2 regions of the Mesorhizobium sp. M0768 genome follow, and region 2 is predicted to be linked to the other one. Evidence: predicted binding sites of a transcription regulator. Region 2 holds the regulator's gene; the other holds the start of a gene.

Region 1 (16,152 bases), on a different contig from region 2:
ACGGCTTCGACGTGGTTTTCGATGCCACCGGCAACACCCGGTCGGTGCAGTCGGCCTTCGCTCATGTCGCGCATGGCGGAGCGCTGGTCCTGGTCAGCGTCGTCAAGGACGACATCGCCTTTTCCGATCCCGAATTCCACAAGCGCGAGATGATGCTGATCGGCAGCCGCAACGCCCTGCGTGCCGATTTCGACCATGTCGCCGCCTCGATCCGCAACGGCGCGCTGCCGCTGGCAAAGCTGGTGACGCACCGCACCACGCTTGGCGAGACGCCGCACGACCTCGCCCGCTGGGCGCATGAGAAGTCCGGCCTGATCAAGGCTGTCATTCAGGTCGGATGATGCCAGGGCTGCCGTATCTCAGAGCGCCGACAATTTGAGCTCGATCCGCTCGGCCGGGAAGCGCGACTCCGAAAACTGTATCGGCTGACCGTCGGGCGTGACGTTGACGGCGACCGTCACCAGCACGATGGCGCCGGGCTGCAGCTCGAGGTCCGCAAGGTCGACGGCATCGGCATGGCGCGCCGACAGCACGGTCGATTGCCTGAGATAGTCGTCGATGCCGAAACGTGCCAGCGATGCGGTGATCGAACCGGTTTCCGCCATGGCGGCATCGATGCCGGCAAAGCGCCTGGCATCGAACCAGCCGGCAGCGCGGGACACCGGCATTCCATCGGCTTCGCCGCGCGTTTCCAGGCGTATCACATCGGCGCCCGTCGCAAGGCCTAAGCCCTCTGCGACACGACGGTTGGCCGGCTCGACCGATGACGCGAGCAAGGTGATATGCCGCTCGGACGCCTGTCCTTGCAATCCCTCGGAAAAGCGGGTGCGAGCGCCGATCGGATAAGACAGCCGCCTGCGCGACAGCACGAAGGTGCCGCGCCCCTGCTCCGCCCTGAGCACGCCCTCCTGCACCAGCGCTGCGATAGCGCTACGCACCGTATGGCGGTTGACGCCATAGCGTCCGGCCAACGCGATCTCCGGCGGCAGCGCGGCATTCTCGGGAAAATCGCCGACGGCGATCGAATGCAGTATCTGGTCGGCGATCTGCCGCCACAGCGCGACACCGCTGCGCCGCTCGATGCGGTTGGCTTGTCCGATCATCTCCCGCCCCAATTCTTTGCGCCGATCTTTTGGCCCGTGTCACGTGCCCGTCATGGACACGCGCTAAATAACAAGTATAATTTGTATAGTTGTCTATATCAATAGATAAATTCACGCAGACGAGGAGTACGGCCATGCGAGGACGGGAAGCGCGAGAGCAGGCCGAGCGCAAGGCCGTGATGGCGACGCTGGCGCAATCGGCCGGCGAAGACATCGTCCGCCTGTGGGACGAAACCGGCCTGCCTTGCGAAGCGGAACTTCTGCGTGGCCCCGAAACCGGCCTGGTTACGGTACGCGGCCGCATCGGCGGCGGTGGTGCCCCTTTCAATGTCGGCGAGGCGACGGTCACCCGTGCCACGGTGCGGCTTGCGTCCGGCCATGTCGGCCACTGCTACGCGCTCGGCCGCGACAAGCAGAAGGCAAGGCTGGCGGCAATCGCCGATGCGCTGTGGCAGGACCCGGCCCTCCGCAATGAGGTCGAGATCGGGATCGTTGCGCCCTTGCAGGCGGCACTGGCCAAGGCGCGTGAACAGCGCCGCGCCGAGACGGCGGCGACCAAGGTCGATTTCTTCACCATGGTACGCGGAGAAGACTGATGGACATCGTAACCCAAGCGATCGAAGGCGGCTTTGCCGATCCGGTATTCAACGCGCAGACCGTATTCCGTGCCGTGATGGACGCGATGGCGCGGCCGGGCAGCGTCCAGCCCTTGCCGGCCCTTGCCCACCCACCGGCGCCGCTGTCGGCCACCGCCGGCGCCGTTGCGCTGGCGCTGTGCGACAACGACACGCCGCTCTGGCTTGACCCGGCTTTGCAGGTGTCGGCGGTGAAATCCTGGCTTGGCTTCCATACCGGCGCGCCGCTGGCCAACACCCCGGCCGACGCGCATTTCGCGCTGATCGCCACGCCGGCCGAGATGATGGCGCTCGACGGGTTTTCGCAAGGCACCCAGGATTATCCCGATCGCTCCACGACGCTGATCCTCGAGGTCGGCGATCTTGTCTCCGGCGCTGCGCTGCTGCTCGAAGGCCCGGGCATCGAGACGACGGCGACGATCGCGCCGGCGCAAATGCCGCGCCATTTCGTCGAGCAATGGAAGCAGGACAACCAGCGCTTTCCCCGCGGTGTCGACATCGTCCTCGCCACCCCTGACAGCGTTGCCTGCCTGCCGCGTACGACGCGCATCAAGATGATGGAGGCGTAGCATGTATGTTGCGGTAAAGGGTGGCGAAGCGGCCATTCGCAACGCCCACAAACTGCTCGCCGACCGCCGGCGCGGCGATCGTTCGGTGCCCGCACTTCGCCTCGACCAGATCGTCGAGCAGCTGGCGCTCGGCGTCGACCGGGTGATGAGCGAAGGTTCGCTCTACGACAGGGAATTGGCGGCACTCGCCATCGTCCAGGCGCGCGGCGACATGATCGAGGCGATCTTCCTGGTTCGCGCCTATCGCACCACGCTGCCGCGTTTCGGCTACACCAGGGCGATCGACACCGGCACGATGCTGGTCGAGCGGCGGGTGTCGGCGACCTACAAGGACCTGCCCGGCGGCCAGCTGCTCGGCCCGACTTTCGACTACACCCACCGCCTGCTCGATCCCGAGCTTGCCGCCGGCGGCGAAGTCGCCGAGCCGGAACAGCGTGCCGGCGAGGCGGAAGCGATGCCGCGCGTCTCGGCCATCCTCGCCCGCGAAGGCCTGATCGAGCCCGACGGCGACATGCCCGGCGATCATGTCCCCGGCGACATCACCCGCGAGCCGCTCGAATTCCCGATGGCGCGTGACATCCGCCTGCAGGCGCTGTCGCGCGGCGACGAGGGGTTTCTGCTGGCGCTCGGCTATTCCACCCAGCGCGGCTACGCGCGCAACCATCCCTTCGTCGGCGAGGTTCGCATCGGCGAGGTCGAACTGGAACTGGACGTGCCGGAACTGCCCTTTGCGGTACCGCTCGGCAGCATCCGCGTCACCGAATGCCAGATGGTCAACCAGTTCAAGGGCTCGGCCAAGGCGCCGCCGCAATTCACCCGCGGCTACGGCCTCGTCTTCGGCCAGAGCGAGCGCAAGGCGATGGCCATGGCGCTATGCGACCGCGCGCTGCGCGCCTCGGAGTTGGGTGAGGATGTCATCGCCGCCGCGCAGGACGAGGAGTTCGTCATCTCGCATTCCGACAATGTCCAGGCGACCGGCTTCGTCGAGCATCTGAAGCTGCCGCATTATGTCGACTTCCAGGCCGAACTCGACCTCGTGCGCCGCATGCGCGCCGAGCATGATGCCCGCGAAAATGCCGGCAAGGCCGAAGAAAAGAGGCAGGCAGCGGAATGAGTGCACAACCAGCGGACATCGCCACCTACAACTTCGCCTATCTTGACGAACAGACCAAGCGGATGATCCGTCGGGCGATCCTCAAGGGCATCGCCATCCCCGGCTATCAGGTGCCGTTCGCCTCGCGCGAAATGCCGATGCCCTATGGCTGGGGCACCGGCGGCGTCCAGGTCACCGCTTCGATCATTGGCCCGGACGATGTGCTCAAGGTCATTGACCAGGGCGCCGACGACACCACCAATGCGGTTTCGATCCGCGCCTTCTTCAAGAAGGTCGCCAATGTCGCCGTCACCACCGAGACGGCCAAGGCGACCATCATCCAGACCCGCCACCGCATCCCTGAATATCCGCTGAGTGCCGGTCAGGTGCTGGTCTACCAGGTGCCGATCCCCGAGCCGCTGCGCTTCCTCGAGCCGCGGGAAACGGAGACGCGCAAAATGCATGCGCTGGAGGAATACGGCCTTATGCATGTGAAGCTCTACGAGGACATCGCCAGGCACGGCCGCATCGCCACCACCTACGCCTACCCGGTCAAGGTTGAGGGCCGCTATGTGATGGATCCCTCGCCGACGCCGAAATTCGACAATCCGAAGATGCACCGTTCGCCGGCTTTGCAATTGTTCGGCGCCGGCCGCGAAAAGCGCATCTACGCGCTGCCGCCCTTCACCGATGTGGTCAGCCTCGATTTCGAGGACCATCCGTTCGAGGTGCAGATCTTCGACCAGCCCTGCGCGCTGTGCGCGGCCGAGAACGTCTATCTCGACGAGGTCATCCTCGACGACCATGGCGGCCACATGTTCGTCTGCTCCGATACCGATCATTGCGAGAAGCGGCGCGCGGAAGGCCACTGCGGCCATCTCGCGCCCGAGACCCATCTTGCCCCAGAAAAAACGGAGCCGGCGCAATGACAGACGAACCGCTGCTGCGCGTTTCGGCGCTGTCCAAATTCTACGGCTCGCGCGTCGGCTGCGAGAACGTCACTTTTGACCTCTGGCCGGGCGAAGTGCTGGCGGTGGTCGGCGAATCCGGTTCCGGCAAGACGACTTTGCTCAACTGCCTGTCAACTCGACTGCTGCCGAGCTCCGGCACCGCCAGCTACCGGATGCGCGACGGCCAGTTTCGCGAACTCTACCGCATGAGCGAGGCCGAGCGCCGCTTCCTGATGCGCACCGATTGGGGTTTTGTCCATCAGAACCCGGCCGACGGGCTGCGCATGACGGTGTCGGCCGGCGCCAATGTCGGCGAGCGGCTGATGGCGGTCGGCGACCGTCACTATGGCAGGATCCGCGAAACGGCGGTCGATTGGTTGTCTCGTGTCGAGATCGACGAAGACCGCATCGACGACGAGCCGCGCGCCTTTTCCGGAGGCATGCGCCAGCGCCTGCAGATCGCCCGCAACCTCGTCACCGGGCCGCGGCTGGTGTTCATGGACGAGCCAACCGGCGGCCTCGACGTCTCGGTGCAGGCGCGCCTGCTCGATCTGTTGCGCGGCCTGGTCACCGATCTGGGCCTGGCGGCCATCGTCGTCACCCACGACCTTGCAGTGGCACGTCTGCTGTCGCAGCGCATGATGGTGATGAAGGACGGCCGCGTCGTCGAAAGCGGCCTCACGGACCGCGTCCTCGACGATCCGCGCGCGCCCTATACCCAGTTGCTTGTCTCCTCGATCCTGCAGGTGTGACGATGGAACGCATTTGCCTGGCACCTACCCCCACCCCGCTGCTTCGCAGCGACCCTCCCCACAAGGGGGAGGGTAAAACGCCGGCGCCCTACCTCCCCCTTGTGGGGAGGTCGGACCGAAGGTCCGGGTGGGGGTACTCCGGCCCGCAGACGAATGACGATTGGAGAACCCTCTGATGGCAACCCCGCTCGTTGTCTCCGATGTCGCGAAGAGCTTCACCATGCATCTGCGCGACGGCATCAAACTGCCGGTGGTCGCTGGTGTCTCGTTCGCGATCAGGGCCGGCGAATGCGCCGTGCTCGGCGGCCCGTCCGGCGCCGGCAAGAGCTCGATCCTGAAGATGCTCTACGGCAATTATGCCGCCGACGAAGGCCAGATCATCGTCCAGCACGAGGGCGGGCTCATCGATCTCGCCTCGGCCAGCCCGCGCACCGTGCTTGCCGTGCGCCGGCTTACCATCGGCTATGTCAGCCAGTTCCTGCGCACCGTGCCGCGTGTCCCTGCGCTCGATGTCGTGGCCGAACCGCTGGTCGAGCGCGGCGAGGAGCGCGAGGTCGCGCACGGCAAGGCACGTGCCTTGCTGGCGCAGCTCAACCTGCCGGAAAAGCTCTGGGCGCTGCCGCCGGCGACGTTCTCCGGCGGTGAACAGCAGCGCGTCAACATCGCGCGCGGCTTCATCACCGAGCACCCGATCCTGCTGCTCGACGAGCCGACCGCTTCGCTCGACGCCAGGAACCGCGATTTGGTGATTTCCCTGATCGCCACCAAGAAGGCGGCGGGCGTCGCTTTGCTCGGCATCTTCCACGATCACGACGTGCGTGAGGCGGTGGCCGACCGTATCATCGACGTGACCGCCTTCGCCGCCGGAAAAATTGCCGCATGACCAGGAAACTGTCGGAGGCGCCGCTGATCCACGAGACGGCGGAAGTCGAGAACTCGACGCTTGGCCGCTGGACCGAGATCGCCGAGCGCTGCCGGGTTTCCGAAAGCACGCTCGGCGACTATTCCTACATGATGCAGGACTGCGGCGTCTGGTGCGCAACGATCGGCAAATTCGCCAACATCGCCGCAAGCGTGCGCATCAACGCTACCAACCATCCGACCTGGCGGCCGACGCTGCACCATTTCACCTATCGCGCCTCGGATTATTGGGACGACGCCGAGCACGAGAGCGAATTCTTCGCCAAGCGCCGCGCCAAACGCGTCACCATCGGCCACGACACCTGGCTCGGCCACGGCTCGACCATCCTGCCCGGCGTCACCGTCGGCGATGGCGCTGCGGTCGGTGCCGGCGCGGTGGTGTCGAAGGACGTCGCGCCCTACACCGTCGTCGCCGGCGTGCCGGCCAAGCCGATCCGCGAACGCTTCGACCGCCGCACCGCGGAGCGCTACCAGGCGCTCGCCTGGTGGGACTGGGACCATGCAAGGCTGCGCGCCGCGCTCGACGATTTTCGGGAATTGTCGGCGGAGGCGTTTCTGGAGAAATATGGCGGCTGAGGGTCGTGAATGGTGAATGGTGAATGTGAATGGGGGCAGCGGACAGGTTTCGAGGCTCAGGGAAGCCGTTCTTATCACCATTCACCATTCGAGCTTCTCGCGCCGAGTTGATCCCGCCCCGCTCCAGGCTGTGGGCAGTAACAAAACTGACATCGTTCCGACACCGCAGGTTCATGCGGCTGCGCTAGCCAGGGTAAACAGACCTTCAATTGCGATTGGACTGGAGCCTGCACCATGTCAGCTACGCTCGAAATCCGCGGCGTCACCCGCCGGTTCGGCAAGAACACCGCCGTCAGCAATGTTCACATCGCGATTCCGCAAGGCCAGATGGTCGGCATCATTGGCCGCTCCGGCGCCGGCAAATCGACGCTGCTGCGCATGATTAACCGCCTCATCGATCCCAGCCAGGGCTCCATCCTGTTCAACGGCGTCGAGGTCTCCGGGTTGCGCGGCTCACCGCTCCGGCGATGGCAGCGCGACTGCGCCATGATCTTCCAGCAGTTCAACCTGGTGCCGCGCCTCGATGTGCTGACCAATGTGCTGCTCGGCCGGCTCAATCACCGTTCGACCGTGTCCAACCTATTTGGCATGTTCTCCCGCGGTGAATGCGCCGAGGCGGTTGCAGCCCTCGAGCGCCTCGACATCGCCCGCACCGCCCTGCAGCCGGCCGGCACGCTTTCCGGCGGCCAGCAGCAGCGCGTTGCGATTGCGCGCGCCATGATGCAGCAGCCGAAGGTGTTGCTGGCGGATGAGCCGATTGCCTCGCTCGATCCGCTCAACGCCAAGGTGGTGATGGATTCGCTGCAGGATATCAATTTGCGCGAGGGCATCACCGTCATCACAAATCTGCATACGCTGGATACGGCCCGCACCTACTGCAACCGCATCATCGGCATGGCCGCCGGCAAGGTCGTCTTCGACGGCCCGCCTGAAGCCCTCAACCGCGAGGCCGTGCGCATGGTCTACGGCGCCGACAGCAATGGCGGCGAAATCTCCGAGGCCATCACCTCCACCAGTGTCGCCATCAAACAGAAAATCGCTGCATCCGCCGGACCGCTCGAGCCCGCATTCCCGGGATATTGAGAACGGCCTGATCGCCCGCCCGCGTCAAAGGCACCTGTCAAAAAATTCGAACGCTACCGGCGCGAGGCCGGGACCAACAGGAGAGAGATAATGTTCAGGAAGATGGTTTTTGGCGCCGTTTCATTGCTCGCCATCGCGGCAAGCGCCGCTCACGCCCAGGATATCAAGGAATTCCGCATCGGCATCCTTGGCGGTGAAAACGAAGCGGACCGGCTGCGCAACTTTCAGTGCCTCGCCGATCACCTGAAGTCCGAATTCGGCTTCGAGAAGGTCTCGCTGTTCCCGGCCGCCGACTATGACGGCGTTATCCAGGGCCTGCTCGGCGGCACGCTCGATTTCGCAGAGCTTGGCGCGTCGGGCTATGCCAGCGTCTACCTCAAGGATCCGAACGCCGTGACCCCGATCCTCACCACCCAGCAGACCGACGGCGCGACCGGCTATTATTCGATCGGCCTTGCGCTGAAGTCGTCCGGCATCACCGACATCAAGTCGGCCAAGGGCAAGAAGCTCGGCTATGCCGACCCGGATTCGACCTCCGGCTACCTGATCCCGCTGACCCAGATCCCGAAGGACACCGGCGCTTCGAACGAAACCTTCTTCGCCTCGACCCAGTTCAATGGCGGCCACGAGAACAACCTTCTCGCGGTTCGCGACGGCAAGGTCGATGTTGCGGTTGACGACTCCTCGGGCATCGGCGACTTCAAGAACGGCTACACCTCCGGCACCTTCCACAAGGAAGTCGCCAAGGGCGCCGTGGACCCCAACGATTTCGTTGAAGTCTGGCGCTCCGGCTTGATCCCGAACGGCCCGCTGGTCGTGCGCACCGCACTCGGCGGCGACATGAGCGCCAAGCTCGCCAACTTCTTCACCGGCCTGCCGGCCAAGGACAAGCCTTGCTTCGAGGCCATCGAAGGCGGCGATTTCACCGGCTATGTTCCGGTGAAGCCGGACTTCTACAGCGTCATCGTCGAAGCCCGCAAAGCCGCGATCGGCGGCTGACGACAATTGCGAAAAGGACGGCGTCCATTAGAGCGACGTGCGTCCACTTGGACGCACAAAGTACGCTCTAACACTTAGATGCCGCATCGTGCTTTCCGAAAGTCGACTTTCGGGCCGATGCGGTCGCCGCCCTTTTTGTGTGTCCGCTCGTGACCCCGTATGACCTTCGCCGCTACAATTCGTTCAGACGCGGTCCGGCAGGCAGCAGACGCCTGGCGACGCCAGACGTCCTTGCGCCGGTTCTACACGGCGCTCGGCATCGGCTCACTGCTTGTCGCCATGTGCACAGCCATGTGGTTCGCCGACGAGGCCAATGCCGGACATTTCTTCGACCGGCTGCCGCACATACTGGATTTCCTTAGTTGGCTTGTTCCCAAGGACTGGAACGACGTCTGGCGGGCGCTGTTCGACATCGCATCGCCGCATGACAAGGGCAGCCAAGAGTTCAACTTCCCGCTTGGCCGCGTCTATCTCTGGGGCGGCTTTTATCTACCCGAATATTTCGAGCTGATGCTCACCACGCTTAACGTGGCGCTGGTTTCCACTTTCATCGGCTTTGTCTTTGCGGTGCCCTTTTCCTTCATCGCCGCGCGCAACTTGACGCCCAGTCCGATGCTCAGGCTCGTTGTCAAGCGCTTCATGGAACTGCTTCGCGCCTTCCCCGAGATCGTCATTGCCGGCCTGTTCGCAGCCATCCTCTCGACCGGCCCGGTCGCAGCCATCATCGCCATCGGCCTGCATTCCATCGGCGCCCTCGGCAAGCTCTTCTACGAGATCAACGAAAACATCGACATGCGCGCCGAAGAAGGCCTGCGCGCGGTCGGCGCCAACTGGTTCGAGCGCGTGCGCTTTGCCGGCCTGCCGCAAGTGCTGCCCAATTTCATGTCCTACACGCTGCTCAGGATCGAGATCAATGTGCGTATCTCGACCATTATCGGCGCGGTCGGCGGTGGCGGCATCGGCGAGGAACTGAAGCTCTCCATCTCGCGCGGCTTCGGCGCCAAGACGCTGGCATTGGTGCTGCTGCTGTTCACGACGATCTTCCTCGTCGACCAGTTTTCCGCCTGGCTACGCCGCAAGCTCGTCGGCGAGCAGGCATTCATGATGGGTGCCTGACCATGATCCCAAAAAGTGGATTCCCGTTTTTGGAAAAGATCATGGCAAATCAACAAGAAGACTGCCCATGGCCGCAATGACCGCCGATGAAATGCGGTCGATCGAGGAGCGCTTCCCCCAAGTGTTCCGGCGGCCCTTGTACAAACGCTTCGGCCCGCTGGTCCTGTTCACCGGCATCCTGCTCTATCTCCTCTACGCCTTGTGGTTCTTCAGCCTGCCGCAAGTGCTGAGGGAATCGCACTGGGAGCGCCTGCCGCTCTTCCTGACGCAATGGATCAGCTACGATCTGCAGCCGGAATTCCGTCTCGACCAGCCTCAGATCACACCCAGATATCCGCGTTTTTCGGCGCTCGGCGAAGACCCGCATCCCGATTGGGTCATCACCAACGCCAACGGCTCCTACACCGTCCTGATCGACGGCCGGGCCAAATCGGTCACCTTCGACAAGGCCGAAGCGACGCTTGTCGCCAATGGCCAGGCGGTGCCGATGTCGTTGGCCAGCGGCAAACCGGTAATATCCGGCCCGGTGCCGGAGTGGATCACCGCGCATGACGATGAGATCGTCGCCAGGATGGGCTTTGCCGGCGAGGTCCGCATAACCGTCGATCGCGTCAAGGTCCGCAAACGCTTCCTCGGCTGGGCGAATTTCGTCTTCGACACACGCTCGCCCTTCTTCGGCAAGTCGCCCGGCGAGGTGGTCTCGTTGCTGATGTCCGGACCCCAGCTCAAGCCGGGCACATCAAACATTGCGCTGGCCGCCGACAATATCTGGAACAACGCCCAATGGCAGCATGGCGACGTCTGGACGAAGCTGTTCCAGACCATCGTCATGGCGTTTCTCGGCACCTTGCTCGGCGGCATCGTTGCCTTCCCGCTCGCCTTCTTCGCCGCCCGCAACATCACCCCGAGCGGCCTGCTTAGCCGGGTGCTAAAGCGGTTCTTCGATTTCATGCGTTCGGTCGACATGCTGATCTGGGCGCTGTTCTTCACCCGCGCCTTCGGTCCGGGCCCGCTGGCCGGCAGCGCCGCGATTTTCTTCACCGAGATCGGCACGCTCGGCAAAGTCTATTCGGAGGGCCTCGAGAACATCGACGACAAGCCACGCGAGGGCATCCAGTCGACCGGCGCCAACGGCTTGCTGGTGCAGCGCTATGGCGTGCTGCCGGAAGTGATCCCGGTCTTCATCAGCCAGACACTCTATCAGTGGGAATCCAACACCAGGGGCGCGACGATCATCGGCGCCGTCGGTGCCGGTGGCATCGGCCTGAAGCTCTGGGAGGCGATGCGCACCAATTCCAACTGGGCCAATGTCTTCTACATGGTGCTCTTGGTCCTGCTCGTCGTTTTCATCTTCGACAACATTTCCAATTTCCTGCGCCGCCGTTTGAGCAGGACGATCCACGACTACAACCGGATCCAGGCCGGCCAGGGCTGACAGAGGCGTTGCGCAGGCGTGCGGTTAGGGCGCCTTCCTCCATCCATTCCTGATATGCCTGTAGCCGTCGCGGTAGACGGCTTCCGAGCCTTCGGAAAAGTCGCGCCACACCTTGGTGGCCGCGGCCAGATCCTTCAGCGAGCGGCCGAACGCCTCGATCGTCAGCCAATCGTCATAACCGCTCTTGCGGATGGCAGAGAACGTCTCTTTCCAAGGGACGTGCCCGCGGCCCGGCACGCCGCGATCGTTCTCCGAAATGTGGATATGGACGATGTTCTTGCGGTTGCGCGTATAGGCCCCGATCGGGTCAGCCTCTTCGATGTTGGCATGGAACGTGTCGTACATCGCCTTGATGTGCGGCCGGTCGATCGTGTCGATATGCGCCGACAAATCGTCCATCGTGTTGAGCAGATAGCATTCGAAGCGGTTGAGCGCCTCCAGTCCGATGGTGACACCCTTGTTGCCGGCATGGTCACCGATGACGCGCTGCGAAGCGACCGAACGTTTTTTCTCGGCCGCCGTCGGCCCGCTGCCGGAGAAGACCCCGAGTGTCGAATGGAGCGGGCCGCTCAACGTGTTCGCGCCAAGCGCCTGAGCGCAGTCGATCGCCGATTTCATGTAGTCGATACCGGCCTTGCGCGTCGAGGCATCCGGCGAGATCAAATTCATCGCCGGATCGCCCATCGCCGAGACGGCGGTGCGTTGCAGCCCGATACGGTCGAGCAGCTCGCCGAGTTTCCTGTAGTTGTCCGGCGTGCCGGAGAAGACCGGTATCTCGACGCCGTCGAAGCCGGTCGCCTTGATGTCCCTCAACAACGGCTCGTGTTTTTTCGAGACACTGGTCGTCCACAACAACATGCACATGCCGATTTTCATCGACGCCCCTCCCCTTTTTACGGCCGGGCTTGCTCCTCCGGCGACTTCGCCACAAGCCCCCTCATCCGGCCGCTTCGTGGCCACCTTCTCCCCGCCGGGGAAAAGAGGTGAACGCCAGCGCCAACGATCTCCTCTCCCCACGAGGAAAGGTCGGATTGCCCCGAATTGCCTTGCAATTCGGCTGGCAATCCGGGTGACGGGGACTTCCCATTAACCGGGCGCAGCGATTAAAGCTTCGTCCACGCTCCGTTCTTCTTCGACGACTTCACGCAGGCCTCGATGAAGGCCATGCCCTCGACGCCGTCCTGCACGGTCGGGAAGACGACATCCTTGGCCGGCTTCCCGCCCTTCCGGCGCGCTGCACGAATAGCCCGCGCGGCTTCCTGATAGATGTTGGCGAAACCTTCGAGATAGCCTTCCGGATGCCCTGGCGGAACGCGGCTGACGCGCCCGGCGACGGGGAGCGCGCCGGCGCCATTACGGGTAATCAACTGCTTCGGCTGGCCGAACGGCGTGTACCAGAGATAGTTCGGGTCGGCCTGCATCCATTCGAGGCCGCCCTTCGAGCCGTAGATGCGCAATTTCAACCCGTTCTCGTGGCCGGGCGCCACCTGGCTTGCCCAGATCATTCCCTTGGCCGGGTGCGACCCGCCGACCGGCTTGAAGCGCAGCAGCACATTGATGTTGTCGTCGAGCAGCCTCCCCGGCACGAAGGCATCGAGATCGGCCGACAACGAATCGAGCTCCAGCCCGGAGACGAAACGGGCAAGGTTGTAGGCATGCGTGCCGATATCGCCCAGCGCACCGCCGGCACCCGCCTGCTTCGGGTCAGAGCGCCACGCTGCCTGCTTCTGGCCGGTGGCGGCCAGGTCTTCGGTCAGCCAGTCCTGCGGATATTCCGACTGCACGATGCGGATATCGCCGAGCAGTCCCTTGGCCACCATCTCGCGTGCCTGCCGCACCATCGGATAGGCGGTGTAGTTATGCGTCAGCACGAACACCTTGCCGGTCTTCTCGACCAGCGCGGCCAACCTCTTCGCCTCGGCCAGCGACGTCGCCAGCGGCTTGTCGCAGATGACATGGATGCCGGCCTCGAGAAAAGCCTTGGCTGCCGGCACGTGCACGTTGTTCGGCGTGACGATGGCCACCGCCTCGATGCCATCCGGCCGCTTGGCCTCCGCCTTGGCCATCTCGGCATAGGAGCCGTAGCTGCGTGCCGGATCGAGCCCAAGCTCGGCCGCCGAGGCCTTGGCGCGCTCCGGATTCGACGAGAGGGCCCCGGCAACCAGCACGAACTCGTTATCAATGCGCGCCGCGATGCGGTGCACCGCGCCGATAAAGGCGCCTTGTCCGCCGCCAACCATGCCGTAGCGGATCGGACCGCCTCCCGTTTCCGTCTTCGATGCGCCAACCATGATTTTCTCCCTCGTCACTGAAATACCCCTCCGCTTGAGGGGAAGGTGGCCCGCACGGCCGGGTGGGGTTGGTTCATGCCGAGCTCTACGCCCGGCGACCCCACCCCGATCCGCTGCGAGGATCGACCCTCCCCTCGAGGGGGAGGGATATCTGTGCTAGATCCCCATCATGCCGCGCAGCACCTTTTTATCGGTCGTGCCGCCGGCGAAGTCGTCGAATGCTTTTTCCGTCACCCTGATGATGTGGTGCTGGATGAAGGGAGCGCCTTCGGCCGCACCATCCTCCGGGTGCTTGAGGCAGCATTCCCATTCCAGCACCGCCCATGAATCGTAATTGTATTGGGTGAGCTTGGAGAAGATGCCGCTGAAATCCACCTGCCCGTCACCGAGCGAGCGGAAACGCCCGGCACGGTTGGTCCAGCTCTGGTAACCGGAATAGACACCTTGCCGCCCGGTCGGATTGAACTCGGCATCCTTGACGTGGAACGCCTTGATCCGCTCGTGGTAGATGTCGATGAATTCGAGATAGTCGAGCTGCTGCAGCAGGAAGTGCGACGGGTCGTAGTTGATGTTGCAGCGCTTATGGCCGCCGACCGCATCGAGGAACATCTCGAATGTCGCGCCGTCGAACACGTCCTCGCCTGGATGGATTTCGTAGCCGACATCGACGCCGTTCTCGTCATAAACGTCGAGGATCGGCTTCCAGCGCTTGCCGAGTTCGGCAAACGCTTCCTCGATCAATCCCGCCGGCCGCTGCGGCCAGGGGTAGAGGTATGGGAAGGCCAACGCGCCGCAAAACGACACCGACGCCTTGAGCCCGAGATTCTTCGACGCCTTGGCGGCGAACTTCATCTGTTCGACCGCCCATTGCTGCCTGGCTTTTGGATTGTTGTGCACCGCAGCCGGCGCGAAGCCGTCGAACTGCGCGTCATAGGCGGGATGCACCGCCACCAGTTGCCCCTGCAGATGCGTCGACAGTTCGGTGATCTCGACGCCGGCATCGGCGCAGATGCCCTTCACCTTGTCGCAATAGGCCTTGGAGGAGGCTGCCTTCTCGAGATCGAACAATCGGGCGTCCCATGTCGGGATCTGCACGCCCTTGTAGCCCAGACCAGCCGCCCATTTGGTGATCGAGGCCAGCGAATTGAACGGCGCGGCGTCGCCCGCAAACTGCGCCAGGAACAGACCAGGCCCCTTCATCGTCGTCGGCATCGGCATCTCCCTACGTTTCACGACCAAGCATAGCGCCGATTGAAAACAGGGCCAGCGTCTTTGGTCTCTTTGCACAGCGCGCTCAGCGCCGCTATTCTGGTATTACCAAATGCCGAAATCTGGTCAAGCCATTTGACGCGCTGCCGCGGTCCTGCAACCATGCCGAGTTAGGCCACATGTTTAAGTATAATCAATAGCATAGACAGGAGCCAACGCTTGATGGCAGCACTTCTTGCCGTCCAGATGAAATTACTGTAGACCTCCCATCAGGCCCAATTGGTCGAACCAGTTTGCAAAAAATGCTGGGACGCCTTGGGGAAGAATCATGCGGCACGCTTCGGCAGAGTGCGCCGCAGGCGAACTGGTACAGGCGATTCTGGGAAGGATAGACCATGCATCTTTCGACGCACAATTGGATGCGGGCGGAGCCGCTGGAAACGACGCTCAAGCGCATCAAGAAATTCGGCTACGAGTCGATCGAGATCTCCGGCGAACCCGATCAGTACAAGCCCAAGGAGACGCGCGCACTGTTGAACGAGTACGGCATTCGCTGCTGGGGAGCGGTGACGCTGATGCTGGGCGAGCGAAATCTCGCCGCCAAGGACCAGGGCCAACGCGAGCGCTCGGTGCAGTATGTCAAGGACGTGCTGACCATGGTCAGCGAACTTGATGGCGAGATTATCACGCTGGTTCCGGCCACCGTCGGCAAGGTGGTGCCGGACGGCACCGAGGAAGAGGAGTGGAAATGGGTGGTCGACGCCACCCGGGAATGCTTCACCCACGCCAAGAAGGTCGGCGTCAAGATCGCGGTCGAGCCACTCAACCGCTTCGAGACCTATCTGTTCAACCGCGGCGCCCAGGCACTGGCGCTGGCCGATGCGGTCAGCCCCGAATGCGGCGTCTGCCTCGACGCCTACCACATCCACATGGAAGAATTTAACGTCTACGACGCCATCCGGCAGGTCGGCAAGCGCCTGTACGACTTCCATGTCGCCGACAACAACCGCTTCGCCGCCGGCCTCGGGCAGATCGACTGGCCGAAGATCGTCGGCACGCTGAAGGAGATCGGCTATGACGGCGCGCTGACCAATGAATTCGTCGCCCCCGTCGACCGCACGCCGGCTGCCCCCTATCCCGACATGGTCGAACGCAACCCCGTCGACATCTCGCCGGAGCAGCTGAAATTCATTCAGGACCACGGCTCCAGCGTGCTCACGGAGAAATTCTACACCGACCAGATGCGCATCAACGCGGAAACGCTGCTGCCGCTGATCAAGTAGCCGAGCCGTTTGGAAAGAGCCCTTCCGCCTCACCGCGGCCGGGCCGAGGATGAACATGCGCATCAAGACGGTCCAAGCCTGGTGGGTCCGCATACCGATCGAAGCCGCGAAGCAGCACCGCAGCGACTTCGGTCAGG
Region 2 (16,152 bases):
CTGCGCCGTCTCTTGCGGCCCGAGTGCCGCCGTCGGCTCGTCCATGATCAGGATGCGAGCATTGAACAGGATGGCGCGGGCGATCGCCACCGACTGCCGTTGGCCGCCCGAAAGCTTTACCACCGGCTCCTTGAAGCGTTGGAAACGCGGATTGAGCCTGCCCATCACCTTGCGCGCCTCGGCCTCCATGGCGACGTCGTCTAGCGTACCCCAGCCGGTCATCAGCTCGCGGCCGAGAAACAGGTTGGCGGCCGCATCGACATTGTCGGCCAGCGCCAGCGTCTGGTAGATCGTCTCGACGCCGTACTTCTTGGCGTCGCGGGGATTGGAGATCGAAGCCTCCTCGCCGTTGACGAAAATCTGGCCCGCATCGCGCTTGTAGGCGCCGGACAGGATTTTTATCAACGTCGATTTGCCGGCACCGTTGTGACCGAGCAAAGCCATCACCTCGCCCGGGAAAAGGTCGACAGAGGCATCGTCGACAGCGCGAATGCCGCCGAAAGCGATGGAGATGTTGCGCATGTCGATCAGCGGCGTGGGAGCGGATTTGTCTGCCATGCTCGTCCTTCCTCCCTATAGATCCTGCTTGAGCACCAAGTTGTACGAAAACCGGTTTCCACCTTGCGGGATCATGCTCAGACCCGTTTGCGATAGACGGTATCGAGCCACACCGCGACCACCAGCACGGCTCCGACAACGATGCTCTGCAGCGGCGAATCGATGCCGAGCAGCACCATGCCGGACTGCAGCGACTGCATCAAAAGCGCGCCGAGCATGGCGCCGAGCACTGTGCCGGAGCCGCCGGCGAGCGACGTGCCGCCGATCACCGCCGCCGCGATGACCAGGAGCTCGTCCAGCGTGCCCAGCGCATTGGTCGACGAGTTCTGCCTGGCTGACGAGATCGCCGCGGCGATCGTCGCCAGCACGCCCATGATCATGAACACCTTCATGGTCACCCAGCGCGTGTTGATACCGGCAAGGTTGGCTGCTTCCGGATTGCCGCCGATGGCGAAGACATAGCGGCCGAAACGGGTACGCTTGGCGATGAAGGTCATGATCAGCCCTACGGCTACAGCCATCAGCACGGGTATGGCGATGCCATGGGCGATGAACAGCCCGCCTTCGGGAACCGTTATATTGTTGGCCGCCGCATATCTGTTCACGATGCCGACCGGCCAAGGATAGGAATTGGCAAGCCATATGGCGCCCATGATGACAGCGCAGGTGAGGACACCGAGGAACGTCTCGGCCCAGATCGGGCGCAACGGAAAGCGGAACCGCTTGCGCTGCACCCGCCCGTTGAGCAGCATGAACACAACCGCCAGGCACGCGACAATTCCGACGATCCAGCTCCATCGCGCGCCGATCGAACCCGCCGGCCCACCGCCCATCAGCTGGAAAGTGGCATCAAGCGGCGCAATCGTCTGACCGCTGGCGACCCACCATGCGGCACCCCGCCAGACCAGAAGGCCGCCCAGCGTCACGATGAAGGCCGGCACCTCGAGATAAGCGATGATGTATCCCTGGAACGCTCCGATCAGAAGGCCAAGCGCCAGGCCGATGGCCAGTGCCAGGATCCAGATCCAGGGATTGCCTAATTGCAGACCGATCATTCGCACCAGGAAATGCACCTGCGCAAAGCCCATGACCACGCCGATCAGGCCTTCGGCGGAACCGACCGACAGGTCGATATTGCGCATGACGATAACCAGCACCATTCCGGCAGCCATTATGGCCACGGCGGAAGTCTGCACCGACAGGTTCCAGAGATTGCGTGGCGTCAGGAAGGTCCGGCTGTCGAAGTCGAACGGATTGACGCCGAGCCGTACGCTGGAAACGACATGCAGGCCGACCCAGATGACCAGCAGCGCGCCGACCATGCCGAGCATGCGCGTGTCGAGTTCGGTTGCCTTGAGAAATCGGGCAACGATGCCGAGCTCGGATTCCCGTGCCCGGTCTGCCGTGTTGTCGACCGGCGTGTTGGACGTCGTGTCGGTCATGATGTTTCTCCCGCCGGGTTGCCGTCTGTCGCGGATGCCGGAAGCAGCCTAGAAGTTATCCGCCGGAAGCGGAAAAACAACTCTTGTTGAAAAACGCCGCGGCGAGCGGCCGCGGCGTTCGGACTTCTCGGAAACGTCGGCTCAGTTGCAGACTGCAACAGTGCCAGCCGTCACGCCGGCGCAGACCTCTTCTTTCTTGATCCAGCCGGCGTCGATGACGACGTTGAGGTTGTCCTTGGTGATGGCGACCGGGGTCAGGAACAGCGACTTGACGGCATTGCCGCCGGGCGTGGTGAAATCCTTCACGCCGGCAATGTCGGTCATCTGCTTGCCGTCGGCCAGTTGCGAGGCGATCTCGGCGGCATTCTTGCCGAGCTCGCGCGCATCCTTCCACACCGACACGGTCTGTGTGCCGAGCGCGATGCGGTTCAGCGCGGCGTGGTCGCCGTCCTGGCCCGAAACCGGAACCGATCCGGCCAGCCCTTGCGCTGTCAGCGCGGCGACGACGCCGCCGGCAGTGCCGTCATTGGCCGCGACCACGGCATCGACCTTGTTGTCGTTGGCGGTCAGGAACTGTTCCATGTTCTTCTGAGCGTTGGCCGGCAGCCAGCCGTCGGTATAGGCCTCGCCAACATTCTTGATCTTGCCGCTGTCTATTGCCGCCTTCAGCACCTCCATCGAACCGGCAAACAGGAAATCGGCATTCGGATCGGAACCCGAACCCTTGATGAAGACGTAGTTGCCTTCCGGCTTCACCTTGAAGACTTCCCGGGCCTGCATGCGGCCGACTTCCTTGTTGTCGAAGGTCAGGTAAAAGACGTCCTTGTTCTCGATCAGCCGGTCGTAGCCGACAACCGGAATACCTTCGTCCAGCGCCTTTTGCACGGCCGGCCCGATGGCCGAGGCGTCCTGCGCCAGGATGATCAGTGCGTTGGCGCCCTGCGAGATCAGGCTCTCGACGTCGGTGAGCTGCTTGCCGGGGTTGGACTGTGCGTCGGCGGAAATATACTTGTCGCCTGCGGCCTCGATGGCCGCCTTCATTGCGGCCTCGTCGGTCTTCCAGCGCTCTTCCTGGAAGTTCGACCAGGAAACGCCGATGACCTTGTCTTTAGCCTGCGCCACCGACGCCAGCGCCAGCGTCATGGCGACACCCGCCAGAATGGCGGTCGTGAATTTCTTCATCATATCCTCCCTGCGCCGCGTACGGCGTGACCAATTGGCTCAAAGACCAGCTTAGAAGCTCTAATTTTTTCGAGCCTCGAAAAAATACTGGTCCGATCTCCGGCTGCTGTCAACATCGATTCTGATGGATTTTGATGACTCTGCGAGTTTTTTCGAGCGTCGGAATAAACGATGACAGCGCCACCTGCATCTGACACTATTTGCCTCATCCGACACTATTTGTCGGACATTACCGACGGCTTCCGGTTCATGAGCGGCCGCGGCAACCGGGAGGAAAGCAAAACAATGTCGGTCGGAATCCGCCATGACGATTTGCGCCGGCGCAACCGGGCGATGGTGATCTCGGCGGTGCGCCGGGCCGGCCAGCCATCGCGTACTGAGATCGCAGCTACCACCGGCCTCAGTCATTCGACCATATCGGCGATTTCTTCCGACCTGATACGGGAAGGCATCCTCGCCGAGAGCAAGCCAAGTGAGCCCGTTTCGTTGAAACGCGGTCGTCCGCAAGTCGGCCTCGCCCTCAACCCGGAAGCGGCGGCGGTGCTGACCGTGGTGTTGTCGCTGAATTTCCTTTCGGCCGCCATTATCGACTACACGGGACAGGTGGTCGCCGAGGAACAGCGCCGGCTGGACACGCTGACTATGCCGCGCGACGAGCTGATCCGTGAATGCATGGCCATCGTCCGGCGCCGGCTGCAGGATCCAGATCTTGACGTCCGCAGTGTCGCCCGCATCGCCCTGGCGATTCAGGGCATTACCGACTCCCCTGCACGCGCCATGCTGTGGTCGCCGATCACGCCGCAGACCGACATCGCCTTTGCCGACATGCTGGAGGACGAATTCGGCATCCCGGCAACGGTGGAGAACGACTGCAACATGATGGCGGTGGCTTTGCGCTGGCGCAATCCGGATCGCTATCGCGATGACTTCATCGCCATCCTGCTTTCGCATGGCATCGGCATGGGGCTGGTGCTGAAGGGCGAACTGTTCACCGGGACGCATTCCTCGGGCGGCGAATTTGGCCACATGATCCATCGTCCGGGCGGCGCGCTCTGCCGTTGCGGGCGGCGCGGCTGCATCGAGGCGTATGCCGGCAACTACGCCATCTGGCGCAACGCCAGGCAGATGAGCGAAGACAGCGAACCGGTCGCCGACGTCAGCGACGCCGACATGCGCGCACTGGCGGCCCGGGCGCGCGAGAAAGATGGGCCGGAACGCGAGGCCTACCGCAAGGCCGGCGAAGCGCTGGGTTTCGGTCTCGGCTCGCTGTTCGCGCTGATCGATCCGGCACCGGTCGCGATGGTCGGCGCCAGTGCCGCCGCCTTCGATCTGATCGAGCCGGCCTTGCGGAAGGCAATCGCCCAGACCGCCGGCGGCCAGCATTCAGGCTCGATCTCCTTCGATACAGAGCCGAACGAATTGCCTCTGATCCGCGAAGGCTGCGCGATGCGGGCGTTAAGCTTCGTCGACCAGGAGATTTTCGCGCCGGGCGCGCAAATGAGGCCCAGCGTCAGAAAGAACGTAGCCTGACCAGGCGGGTCAATCTTCCCTGATCGCATAGCCGGCGCCGCGGATGGTGCGGATGACATCCGGCATCCGGCCGTTGTTGACGGCTTTGCGCAGCCGCCCGACATGCACGTCGACGGTGCGTTCGTCGATGTAGATTGTCTCCCCCCAGACATTATCGAGTAACTGGCTGCGCGAGAAGACACGGCCCGGATGCCGCATCATGAACTCGAGCAGCCGGAATTCGGTCGGCCCGAGCCTGATTTCGCTCTTCTTGCGATAGACCCTGTGCGATTCGCGATCGAGCACGATGTCGCCGACCTTCAGCACGCTGGACAGCACTTCCGGCTTGGCGCGCCGCAGCAGCGCCTTGACCCTGGCCATGAATTCCGGTGTCGAAAACGGCTTGACCAGATAGTCGTCGGCGCCGGTCGAAAGACCGCGCACCCGGTCGCTCTCCTCGCCGCGCGCGGTCAGCATGATGATCGGCAGCCGCTCGGTTTCGGGGCGCACCCGCAACCGACGACAGAGCTCGATGCCGGAAACCGCTGGTATCATCCAGTCGAGCACCAAAAGGTCGGGCACATTCTCCTGCAAACGGATCTCGGCTTCGTCGCCGCGTGTCACCACCTCGACCTGGTAGCCTTCGGATTCGAGATTGTAGCGGAGCAGCACACCCAACGGCTCCTCGTCCTCCACCACCATTATGCGTGGTGCGATCATCGGCTGGGCACCCCCATCATGTCACCGGTGCGGACATTGTCGTTTCGTCCTGCTTCGGACGATTGACCGGCAATTGCTCGCCGGTCAGCACATAATACGCATTTTCGGCGATGTTGGTGACATGGTCGCCGATCCGCTCCAGATTCTTGGCGCAGAACAGCAGGTGCGTGCAAGCGGTGATGTTGCGCGGATCTTCCATCATGTAGGTCAACAGCTCGCGGAACACGGACGTGTATTTAACGTCGATGCGCTCGTCGGCGGCACGAAGCTTGGCCAACGCGGCCGCATCGCCTGCAGCATATTCCTCGATGACACCCTGCACCTGGATGAGAACCAGCTGCGCCATCGCGTCGATGGAATGCGACAGGTCCCGCGGCGTGGCGCTGAGGCCGACCGCACTCACGCGCTTGGCGATATTCTTGGCAAGGTCGCCGATGCGTTCGAGGTCGCCCGCCATGCGGATCGCTCCGACCACATGGCGAAGATCGTGGGCCATCGGCTGGCGTTTGGCGATCAGGGTGATGGCGCGGTCGTCCAGTTCGCGTTGACGCGCATCCATGATGGCGTCGTCGGAAACGACGCGTTGCGCCAGCACGTTGTCGGAATTCAACAGCGCCTTGGTCGCCCCGCCGACCATCGAACCGGCGAGGTCGGCCATGTCGCGGATCAGCTTGCTGATCTGCTCGAGATCCTCGTCGAAAGAAGCGACTGTGTGTTCGCCCATGGTCCTGTCCTCATATGCATGATCGGAACGGCTCAGCCGAAGCGGCCAGTGATGTAGTCCTGCGTGCGCTTCTCGCGGGGCGACGTGAAGATCTTCTCGGTCCGGTCGAACTCGACCAGTTCACCCAGATACATGAAGGCCGTCTGGCGCGACACGCGCGCCGCCTGCTGCATGTTGTGGGTGACGATGACGATCGTGTAGTCGGCTTGCAATTCGTCGATCAGTTCCTCGATCTTGGCAGTCGACAGCGGGTCGAGGGCCGAAGCCGGTTCGTCGAGCAGAATGACTTCCGGCTTCACGGCCACGGTGCGGGCGATACAGAGCCGCTGCTGCTGGCCGCCGGATAGGCTCAAGCCGCTGGCGTTGAGCTTGTCCTTGACCTCGCTCCACAGCGCGGCGCGCTTCAACGCCTGTTCGACGCGGCCGTCCATCTCGGACTTGCCGAGGTTCTCGTAGAGCCTGACGCCGAAGGCGATGTTCTCGTAGATCGACATCGGGAACGGCGTCGGCTTCTGGAACACCATGCCGATCTTGGTCCTGAGGAGGTTGAGATCCTGCGACCGGTCGAGAATGTTCTTGCCGTCGAGCAGCACCTGGCCCTCGGCCGTCTGTTTTGGGTAGAGCTCATAGATGCGGTTGAATACACGCAGCAGCGTCGATTTCCCGCAGCCCGAAGGGCCGATGAAGGCCGTGACACTGCGCTCAGGCAGCGACAGGCTGATGTCCTTCAGCGCCTTGCTCTGGCCGTAGTAGAAGTTGAGATTCTTGACCTCGATCTTCGTCTTCTCGGCGACCGTTTCGGCCATCGTCATGTCTGGGGACAACATCTGTGTCATCTGTCCTCTCTGCGTCCGGTAAGGCTGCGGGCGAGGATGCTCAAGCCCAGAACCGTCAGGGTGATTATGAGTGCGCCGGTCCACGCCAGTTGCTGCCATTCCTCGTAAGGGCTGAGAGCGAACTGGAAGATGGTCACCGGCAGGCTGGCCATCGGCGCGTTGATATTGCTGCTCCAGAACTGGTTGTTGAGCGCGGTGAAGAGCAGCGGCGCCGTCTCGCCGGAAATGCGTGCTATCGCCAGCAATATGCCGGTGACGATGCCGGACAATGCGGCGCGGTAGGCGACCGAACGGATCACCACCCAGCGCGGCGCGCCGATCGCGGCACCGGCTTCACGCAACGCGTTCGGCACCAGGTTGAGCATGTCTTCAGTGGTGCGCACGACCACCGGAATGACCAGGATGGCAAGCGCAACGGCGCCGGCAATGGCCGAGAAATGTCCCATTGGCCGCACCATCAGCTCATAGACAAACAAGCCTATGATGATCGACGGCGCCGACAACAGGATGTCGTTGATGAAGCGGACGACGGTGGTGATGCGCGAAAAGCGTCCATACTCGGCCATGTAGGTTCCCGCCAGCACGCCGATCGGCGTGCCGACGACAACGGCGATGATCGTCATCAGCAGGCTGCCCGTGATGGCATTGAGCAAGCCGCCGGCCTCGCCCGGTGGTGGCGTCATCTCGGTGAAGACCGCGAGCGAAAGCCCGGCTGTGCCCTTATAGACCAACGCGCCGAGAATGAGCGCCAGCCAGGCAAGCCCGATGCCGGCGGCGACGACGCAAAGCGCCATCATCACCGAATTCCTGGCTTTGCGGCGGCTGTGGAGCGATGAGGATGTCGACATCGGTCAGGCTCCCGTACGGGCGTCGATCCGCATCAGCATATAGCGGGCGGCGGCGAGGATCAGGAAGGTGATGACGAAGAGGATCAGGCCGAGCGAAACCAGCGAGGAGGTGTAGAGGTCGCCGTCGGCCTCGGTGAATTCATTGGCGATGGTCGCCGAGATCGTCGTGCCCGGCGCGAACAGGGAGGCACTGATGCGATGTGCGTTGCCGATGACGAAAGTCACCGCCATGGTTTCGCCGAGTGCCCGGCCGAGGCCAAGCATGACGCCGCCCATGATACCGATGCGGGTATAGGGAATGACCACGCGCCGGGTCACTTCCCAGGTCGTGCAACCGATGCCATAGGCCGATTCCTTCAGCACCGCCGGCACCGTATCGAAGACGTCCTTGGTGATCGAGGTGATGAAGGGCAGCACCATGATGGCGAGGATCAGCGCCGAGGTCAGAAGGCCGATGCCGTAAGGAGGGCCGGCGAAAAGGCTGGATAGTCCCGGCACGCCGTGGAAGATGTTGATGATGAAGGGCTGTATCGTCGTCTGCAGGAACGGCGCGAACACGAACAGGCCCCAGATGCCGTAGATGATCGAAGGAATGCCGGCCAACAGCTCGACCGCTATGCCGATCGGGCGCCTGAGCGGGCGCGGGCAGAGCTCGGTGAGAAAGACTGCAATGCCGATGCCGATCGGAACCGCGATCAGGATGGCAATGGCCGCCGTCACCAGCGTGCCGTAGATCGGCGCCAGTGCGCCAAATTTTTCCGTAACAGGATTCCAGCTCTCAGTCGTCAGGAAAGAAAAACCGAACGACGACAGCGCCTGCCATGAGCCGGCAAACAGCGAGATCGCGACACCGCCGAGGATGACCAGCACAAGAATTGCGGAAGCGCGGGTAAGTCCGCGGAATATGGCATCTGTGAGCGCGAAGCGCCGCACCGTAGCTTCCCTGGCCCGGGCTGCTGCAGATGATGGCATGGCATCGGAAGCGATGGTCATTGGGTCCTCGCGATTAAAGGCAACAGGGAGGGCGCCATCGACGTCCTCCCTGGAGGAGATTACATAGCCGAGTAGAGCGGCTTGCCGTCGTCGCCGACGACTTCCTTGGCCCACATGGCCTTGACGCTCTCAACCACCTTGTCGGGCATCGGAACGTAGTCCAGCTCGCCGGCCATCTCGTCGCCCTTGTCGTATGCCCAGGCGAAGAATTTGAGCGCTTCGCCGGTGGTCGCCGCATCATCCGGCTTCTTGTAGAGCAGGATCCACGTTGCCGCCGTCATCGGCCAGGACTCGGCGCCCGGCTCGTTGGCGAGGATGACGCCATAGCCCGGCTGCGAGCTCCAGTCGGCATTGGCCGCTGCCGCCGAGAACGCCGCCGCGGTGGGCTCGACCTTCTTGCCGTCCTTGTTGATCATATCGGTGTGGGTGAGCTTGTTCTGCTTGGCGTAGGCATATTCGACATAACCGATCGCGCCGCCGGTCTGGGAGACATTGTTGGCAACGCCCTCATTGCCCTTGGCGCCGATGCCGACCGGCCATTCCACGGCCTTGTCGACGCCAACCTTTTCTTTCCAGTCCGCGCTGACGTCGCCGAGGTAATAGGTGAAGTTGAACGTCGTGCCCGAACCATCGGAACGGTGAACGACCGCGATCGCCTGCGAAGGCAGCTTGACGTCGGGATTAAGCTTCTTGATCGCTTCGTCATCCCAGCTCGTGATCTTGCCGAGGAAGATGTCGGCCAGCGTCGGGCCGTCGAGAACCAACTCGCCCGGCTTGATGCCTTCGAGATTGACGACGGGAACGATGCCGCCCATCACCATCGGGAACTGAGCCAGTCCGGACGCTTCAAGCTCGTCGCCCTTGAGCGGCGCATCCGAAGCGCCGAAGGTAACGGTCTTGGCCTTGATCTGCTTGATGCCGCCGCCGGAACCGATCGACTGGTAGTTAAGGCCAACGCCGGTGTCTTTCTTGTAGGTGTCGGCCCACTTCGCATAGATCGGGTAGGGGAAGGTGGCGCCGGCGCCGGAGATGTCCGCGGCGAGCGCGGCGGACAGGGTGAGGGTGGTCGTCGCCGCAGCCATTGCAATCGCAACGGCCGCCGAGCGGATGAAATGTCTCATGTGGCCTGCTCCTGTTCGGAATATGGTCTCTCGGCGCCATTCCTCCGGCGCCCGCTGAGGCCAATAGCCCCCGATTATTACAGTCGCATGACAGTTTCATGTCGCTCCGGTAACGACGTCCAGCCGGGTTAAGAAGGAGCGGCCGCGGGCTTTTGTCGGCATGGGCCGCGGTTTGCCGCTGGAATCAGCAGCTTGCGTGAATTCCGGCCGGCATCGTCTGCTCGGCGATCGCAGCCACCGGCTTTAAAAGAAAAAAGCCGGACGGGAGCGCGTTGCATGCAGCCAGAACGTGTCATGGCCGCGCCATCGCCGAAACAGGTCCGTTGGGGTAAATCTGACCCTGTTTCTTGCCGGCGGTCGCTGCTCCCGCCCGTAACTGGAGGAGCGGAACTTCGAATATCCCATTGTCGCCACTGAGCGCGGCTTTGGTATGGTGCGATCGCACCATGGCCTTACGCTGGAAGCGTTGACGAATCGCAAGGTTCTAACTCGCGCTGGACCTCCATCCGCGCCCGACCCGGCGCTCGATCTTCGAGCAACGCCTTCCACTGGAAGTGCGACGACTTCTACTTCACGGTATCTACTCCCTTCGCCCTATTCCGCCGGTTGTCGGTTAGGCCGAAGCAGCGTTATAAGCTTGCAGGGGTATTGCTGATGTCTCGACGGATTCTGCCTGTCTTCCTGTGCCTGGCGCTGCCTCTGGGAAGCGGCTGCGCGCGCAGCTATGACGGCACCGTCATCATTCCCAAGCCGCTCGATGTTCGCCGTTTCTGGGACAGGCCTTCGCCGCAGGCGCAAGCCGAACAGTCGCAACTGGAGACCGACGTCTTTCCAGTGGCGCCGCAAACGCCGAAAAGGCCGGCGGTGCGCAGGAGCGCGGCTTCCGTTGCAACGCCTCGGAGGAGGGTCACCAACAACCCGCCCATGCTGTCGCCGGAGCCGACGAAGCCGCTAACTTGCAAGAATGTCAGCGAGCCCGGTAAACGGGCCCGCATGGTCTGCGAATAACCAGCCGACGTCGGTCGATGCGCACGGCTCCAGGCCTTGAAGCGGCTATCCGGCCAGCCGTCTCGGAACATCGCCCGCCCTGGTCAGTCCGCCGGGAAAAAGGCCGGCCCGACCACTCTCACCGGCCGCGCGCCGATCGCTTTCTCGATCGACTGATGCTGGGCAGTCCCTGGCACCTCGAAAACCGACGTTTTTGCCCCTGCGAGAGCCGCACCGGCAGTTTCGATCCCGGATTCAGGAATTTCCGCGACGACGCCAAGATCCGGCTTTGCGGTCGGCAACGGAATGATGGCGTTGCTCATGTTGGCCGGTGTCACGGTTCGTGCCCTGAGTTCGGCAACGCGCTGGTAATAGCGCTTGACGTCACAGGCCTTGAAGTTCGCGTCGTCGCGGTACCGGAACGCGGCAGGTAGCTCCACATAGGGTTTTCCCGACTCGAGCGCGACCATCTCCTCGGTCTCGCGAGTGGCGTCGCTCAGCATATAGAGGTCGACGCCGGCATCGTCGCAGATGTAGCGACACTGATCGACCGTTTCCTTCAGATCGTCGCTCTTGGCGAACTGCGATTTTGGCGCGGGGAAGAAATATCCGTCCGACAAGCGAACGCAAAACAGCATCCGATTGCCGCCAATTGTTGTGCCTGCGGACTGGGCCTTGGGTGCCGGGCGTTGCTGCGCCGGCTGTTTCTTGGCAGCGGGGGCGGCGCAGCCCAGCGCGACAAACCTGGCCTTCAGTCCGGACGTGTCCCTGCTCGAATTCGACAGTCTGGCGATCTGCCGTTGCACCTCCGCCTTGCTGCTGACCAGGTCGGCGCAGGGATTGAAGAAGAAGCCGGCGGTTTTCGCTGCGCATCTGCGTTGTCTCTCAAGCTTTTGAATCGCGGCGAGTTGCCGGCGCAGTTGGGCAAGCTCGGGGCTGGTCCCGCCGCTGCGCCCCGCCGAAAGCAATTGGCTCCTGATGGCACCGCAGCTATCCGCGTAGGAGAAGGATGTGCCGAGCGCAACGGCTATTGCCGACACCAGCATCAGAATCGTGAGGGGCCAGAAGCGTGTCATTGGAACGACCATTATCCTTGTTGCACCGAGAACAGGATTTCTTTGTCGACTATGGATAAGTACTAGCTAAATCAGTTTTTCCTAATTGAAGTAGATCAAACCGCCACCAGAGACTTTAGCTCTAGTGTATTAGATCCACTCGTGTAAATTCAATATTACATTTTTATTTCAAGATTGAGACGAACCGGCAGCAACGCCGGCGGACGCCCGCCACGGCGAAGTTTGATGCGCGCGGCGGGTTCGGCATCGCGATCAATCCGGCGTTACCGGCCGGCCGTCGCTGAAACCTTAGCCCTGGGATCGGCGTTGAGCGGCCAAAGGAGGAGACCGCAAATGTCGATCCACTTCACTGTCGCGGACCTGACCAGGAATCTGTTCCATTCACTTTGGTTGGACCATGAACGCGCACCGAGGCCACTCGACCACGAGCAGAGGCTTTTGCTGGAGTGCTATCTCGCCGGCCAGATACCGGAATCGGCTTGGAGCGACTATGTCTTCGAGGTGCCGGAACTGGCGCGACATGTCGAGGCGAGACGAAGGCGCCACTAAAGCGCATCGCGGTCGACCGGGCGTCATGCGACGCGCTTAGGTTCTTGTCTAATGCATGTCGTTGTCGCAAAACCGCTGCACGCTTTTGCGCGACATGCATTAGGTCCCGAAAAGTGGAATCCGGTTGTCGGAAAAGATCAAGGCGAAGCCTTCACTCGCGGTGCAGCCTGTTCTTGTTTGGGCGAGTTGAATTGCAGAGTGAACACCTTGCCCGGGATGCCTTCAGCCAGCGCCGGTGAAAAGCTCAACGGCAGGCAATGGTCCACGGCCGCGACCGCCGCGTCGACAAAAGCTTGGCGCGTCTTCTCCTCGCCGGCGACGCGGATGGCGGTCGGCTTGGGCCGGCCGATCAGCGTGCCATCGCGCCTGAAGCTGAAGCTCAGGGTGACGGTGGAATTCCCGGCATTCGCCGGAGGGGTCCAGCACGCCTGGATGGCAGCCCCGACCTCGGGCATGGTGTTGAGCGTCGCTGCATTCGATTGACCGGCTGCACCCGCCAGCATGGCGCCTGCAATCACCATCATTCCAGCAATGCTTTTCATGACAGGGCCTCTGTCCTTGAACCGCCATCGAGGACGGGACTACTTCGATGGTAGGGCCCACATCGGCGATGGCAAGATGCCGGCAACGCGCTTCATCAGCCATTCAGGCGTCGTGAAGCGCCGTCAGCCGCAAACTTCGGCAGGGCTGCAATAAGCAAAGGCCGGCGAGCAGCCGACCTTTGCTTTCCATCCGCGCCAGTACATCCGTGGTCGCAAGCTGGAGGTGGATACCAGTAGAAAGGGTTTCGGTTAACGAAACCTTAAGCTCCCCACATCGTGCAAACAGGGGAGAGTAAGAAAGAATTACCTCAGATCACTACCGGCTCCCGCAGAACGTGCGGACGATCGCCGGCCTGCACGTGCCTCAGGCGTTGGCCTGCGACCGCACATAGGCGATATAGCCGCGCACGTCGCCGGCCGGCTCGGCATAGGCCTTGCCGAGCTTCTTCTCGATCGCCGCCATATAGTCTTTTGCCCATTGGGGCAGCGCGTAGTCGATGACGGCGAGGAACTCGAGCGTCGCCGCCAGGCGGATGTCGGCGATCGACGGGTTCTTGCCGCCGATGAACGGCTTGCCGTTCCTGAAGAAGCTGTGAAACACCTCCAGCGGCTCGGCTATCGCTTCTATAGCGGCCTTCTGGGCTTCCGACTTCTTGTCGGGGTGGGCGTCGCTGTGGCCGACCTCGCCGGCATATTGCGGGAAATTCAGCACAGGATATGTGGCGCGCGCCACATAGGGGTAGAGCGTCCCGATCAGGTAGAACATGGCACTGTCGATCATTGCCCGCTTGGCCGGCGCCTTGGGATATAGTTTCTCCAGCCCGTGCTTGTTGGCGAGGTACTGCATAATGGCGCAGCTTTCCCACAAGACACCTCTCGGCAGGCCCTTGTCCTCGATCATCGGCGTAAGATGGGCCGGGTTTCGCGCCATGTATTCGGGCGAGCGCGTGAGACCCCATACGTCGGTCTCGGAATGATCGAGCCCGGCGGCGCGTGCAAACACTCGAACGCTCATATTGTTGACGCTGGGCTTCAGCATGCTGAGCGAGAGCGCGGGCTTTTTCGCCGGTTTCGCCTTGGCCTTCGGCGCCAGCTTCTTGGCGGAGACCTTGGCCGCCGGCTTTGCCACTTTCGCCGCTGACTTGGCGGCGGCTTTGGCCGCCGGCTTCGCTCCTGGCCTGGCTGCCTTGGTGGCGGGCTTTTTCGCACTCTTCGTTGCTGTCTTTGCCATTATGTCCTCCCTTTGTTTGGCGTGTCGTCAGTATGGATTTTTCGGTGCGCGATCCTCCGACAAGGTCGTGCGCGAGCGCTCGACAAGCGCCTGGATCGCATCGGCAAGGTGCACTTCGGCGATGTTGTAGTCGCCGCGCGCGACGCGGATCTTGTGCGCCTGCATCAGCACGTCGGCATGGGTGAAGCCCGCCGGCGGTTCGAAACGGTAGGAGGCGAGTTCGATCAGCAGGCCGAGCGGATCCTCGAAATAGATCGAGTCCATGAAGCCGCGATCCTTGACGCCGCTGTGCTTGATGGCGCGCTCGTCGAGCCGGGCAACCGCCTGCAGAAAGGTGACGCGCGACACCGCGAAAGCGATATGATGGACGCAGCCGGTGTCGGTCGGCGTGCGCCGCTTGACCGGCGTGCGGCTTTCGTCGGTGAAGACGGTGATCAGCCGGCCGTCGCCCGGATCGAAATAGAGATGGCTTTCGCTTGCCTTATCGAGATTGGGCTGCTCGAAGATGAAAGGCATGCCAAGCACGCCCTCCCAGAAATCGATGGAAGTCTGGCGCCCGGCCCCGACCAGCGTGATGTGGTGAACACCTTGCGATTGCAGCTTTTGCATCTGACTCCTCCCGGCCACGCCGTCTTGCCGCCGAACGGAAGTTCGGATGCCCAGTCGCGCTTGGCATGTGACCGCGCCCGGCCTCGCTCGCCTGCGCTCCGCATTCCGCATCCTGCAGGAGTGCGGCCGGAGCTTTGATGAACGGATGCTAATTCAATCCGAGGCGTTGCGCCAGAAGCGCTGAGTTTCAAGAACTCCACGCAGGCGCCAAGAGCGGCACCGGGATCGCGGACGCCTTCGCCGAGCTCGCTGAAACGACCCGTCGCCGGCAGCTGTAATGGTGCGGCGGCCCGCAGGTCGCTGGGTTTCCCGAGCGGCCGGTTTGGCGACGGCAGGTCAAAGGGGGCCTCGTTGACGCATGCCGCGCCTGGTTCGGATTACGGGCATCCGCGGCCCTTAGATGAAAATCACATATTCTTCATCGGCACGTCGGGATCGACATGTCCCCCATCGGCAGTGATCTTGAGCCTTGAGAGGTAGTGCTCCCATCCCCTTCGGTGGCTGTCACGCTCCTTTGCGTTCGGCAGTCCGCTGTGCGTGAAGCGGATCAGTGTCCCCGCATCCCTCGCGATCAGGTCGATCTCGACATGACTGGAGCCGGGCGGCACGGTCTCGTTGTCTTCCCAGCCAAAACTGTAGGCAAGACGGTGGACCGGGATCACCTCGGTGAACTCACCGCGCGCCATATGGCGACCACCGACATTGACGAGGAACAGACCGCCCGGCGTTGCATCCAAATTCGCTTCGGTCCCGATCCATCGCACAATCTGGTCCGGATCGGTCAAAAGCGCGAACACGGTCGCTTGTGGCGCCGCGACCTCAATCTCTGTGTAAACCGATTCCGCCATCGCTCACTCCAGGTCACATCCGCAGCGAATACCTGCATGATTGAAGCGAATGTGGGGAGTTGCAAGAAGATGTTCGAGGCGTAAGCATAAGCCGGTGCCGAGTGACCTTCTACCCATGCTTCTCGCAAAGTCGCTTTCATTCCTTCTGGACGACGCCGCGCATATTGGCGACGGTGGGCGACTTCTATTGCAGCTCTCAACGCATTTGATTGAAGACGGCTTGCCGATCATCGCCGGCGCGCTGGCGCAGGATGCTCCCGACCCGATTATCTCACGCCGCATCTGGCTCTGGCGAGCGCCTGGGGGTGAAGTGGTCGAGGCTTTGGGGATAGGCGCCGACCGCCAGAATGCCGATCCCCGGCTCGTGCTGCGGGAGT

The links. The regulator PhoB, encoded in region 2, activates phosphate uptake and scavenging genes when phosphate is short. The targets are predictions, from matches to a motif close to TGTCATNNANCTGTCAT.
Region 1: the regulator PhoB is predicted to act here: its motif matches at 6,736-6,752, upstream of phnC (phosphonate ABC transporter ATP-binding protein).

What each region holds. Positions count from the first base shown of each region.
Region 1 covers NZ_JAMYPD010000003.1:405,751-421,902, forward strand. Annotated here, with positions in the region: gene NKI08_RS06410 (zinc-binding alcohol dehydrogenase family protein) at 1-341, shown strand, start outside; gene phnF (phosphonate metabolism transcriptional regulator PhnF) at 360-1,103, opposite strand; gene phnG (phosphonate C-P lyase system protein PhnG) at 1,238-1,699, shown strand; gene phnH (phosphonate C-P lyase system protein PhnH) at 1,699-2,307, shown strand; gene NKI08_RS06430 (carbon-phosphorus lyase complex subunit) at 2,309-3,421, shown strand; gene NKI08_RS06435 (alpha-D-ribose 1-methylphosphonate 5-phosphate C-P-lyase PhnJ) at 3,418-4,329, shown strand; gene phnK (phosphonate C-P lyase system protein PhnK) at 4,326-5,102, shown strand; gene phnL (phosphonate C-P lyase system protein PhnL) at 5,278-5,985, shown strand; gene NKI08_RS06450 (DapH/DapD/GlmU-related protein) at 5,982-6,599, shown strand; gene phnC (phosphonate ABC transporter ATP-binding protein) at 6,834-7,682, shown strand; gene phnD (phosphonate ABC transporter substrate-binding protein) at 7,773-8,681, shown strand; gene phnE (phosphonate ABC transporter, permease protein PhnE) at 8,841-9,797, shown strand; gene phnE (phosphonate ABC transporter, permease protein PhnE) at 9,865-11,232, shown strand; gene NKI08_RS06475 (sugar phosphate isomerase/epimerase family protein) at 11,257-12,108, opposite strand; gene NKI08_RS06480 (Gfo/Idh/MocA family protein) at 12,336-13,523, opposite strand; gene NKI08_RS06485 (sugar phosphate isomerase/epimerase family protein) at 13,680-14,735, opposite strand; gene NKI08_RS06490 (sugar phosphate isomerase/epimerase family protein) at 15,128-16,015, shown strand; gene NKI08_RS06495 (mandelate racemase/muconate lactonizing enzyme family protein) at 16,071-16,152, shown strand, end outside.
Region 2 covers NZ_JAMYPD010000004.1:227,928-244,079, forward strand. Annotated here, with positions in the region: gene NKI08_RS07730 (ATP-binding cassette domain-containing protein) at 1-558, opposite strand, end outside; gene NKI08_RS07735 (sugar ABC transporter permease) at 636-2,000, opposite strand; gene xylF (D-xylose ABC transporter substrate-binding protein) at 2,142-3,182, opposite strand; gene NKI08_RS07745 (ROK family protein) at 3,468-4,712, shown strand; gene phoB (phosphate regulon transcriptional regulator PhoB) at 4,722-5,411, opposite strand; gene phoU (phosphate signaling complex protein PhoU) at 5,428-6,135, opposite strand; gene pstB (phosphate ABC transporter ATP-binding protein PstB) at 6,168-6,971, opposite strand; gene pstA (phosphate ABC transporter permease PstA) at 6,968-7,819, opposite strand; gene pstC (phosphate ABC transporter permease subunit PstC) at 7,823-8,812, opposite strand; gene pstS (phosphate ABC transporter substrate-binding protein PstS) at 8,872-9,933, opposite strand; gene NKI08_RS07780 (hypothetical protein) at 10,588-10,941, shown strand; gene NKI08_RS07785 (DUF2865 domain-containing protein) at 11,025-11,996, opposite strand; gene NKI08_RS07790 (hypothetical protein) at 12,330-12,545, shown strand; gene tolA (cell envelope integrity protein TolA) at 12,683-13,087, opposite strand; gene NKI08_RS07800 (glutathione S-transferase family protein) at 13,452-14,318, opposite strand; gene NKI08_RS07805 (VOC family protein) at 14,346-14,927, opposite strand; gene NKI08_RS07810 (SRPBCC family protein) at 15,335-15,775, opposite strand; gene NKI08_RS07815 (adenylate/guanylate cyclase domain-containing protein) at 15,891-16,152, shown strand, end outside.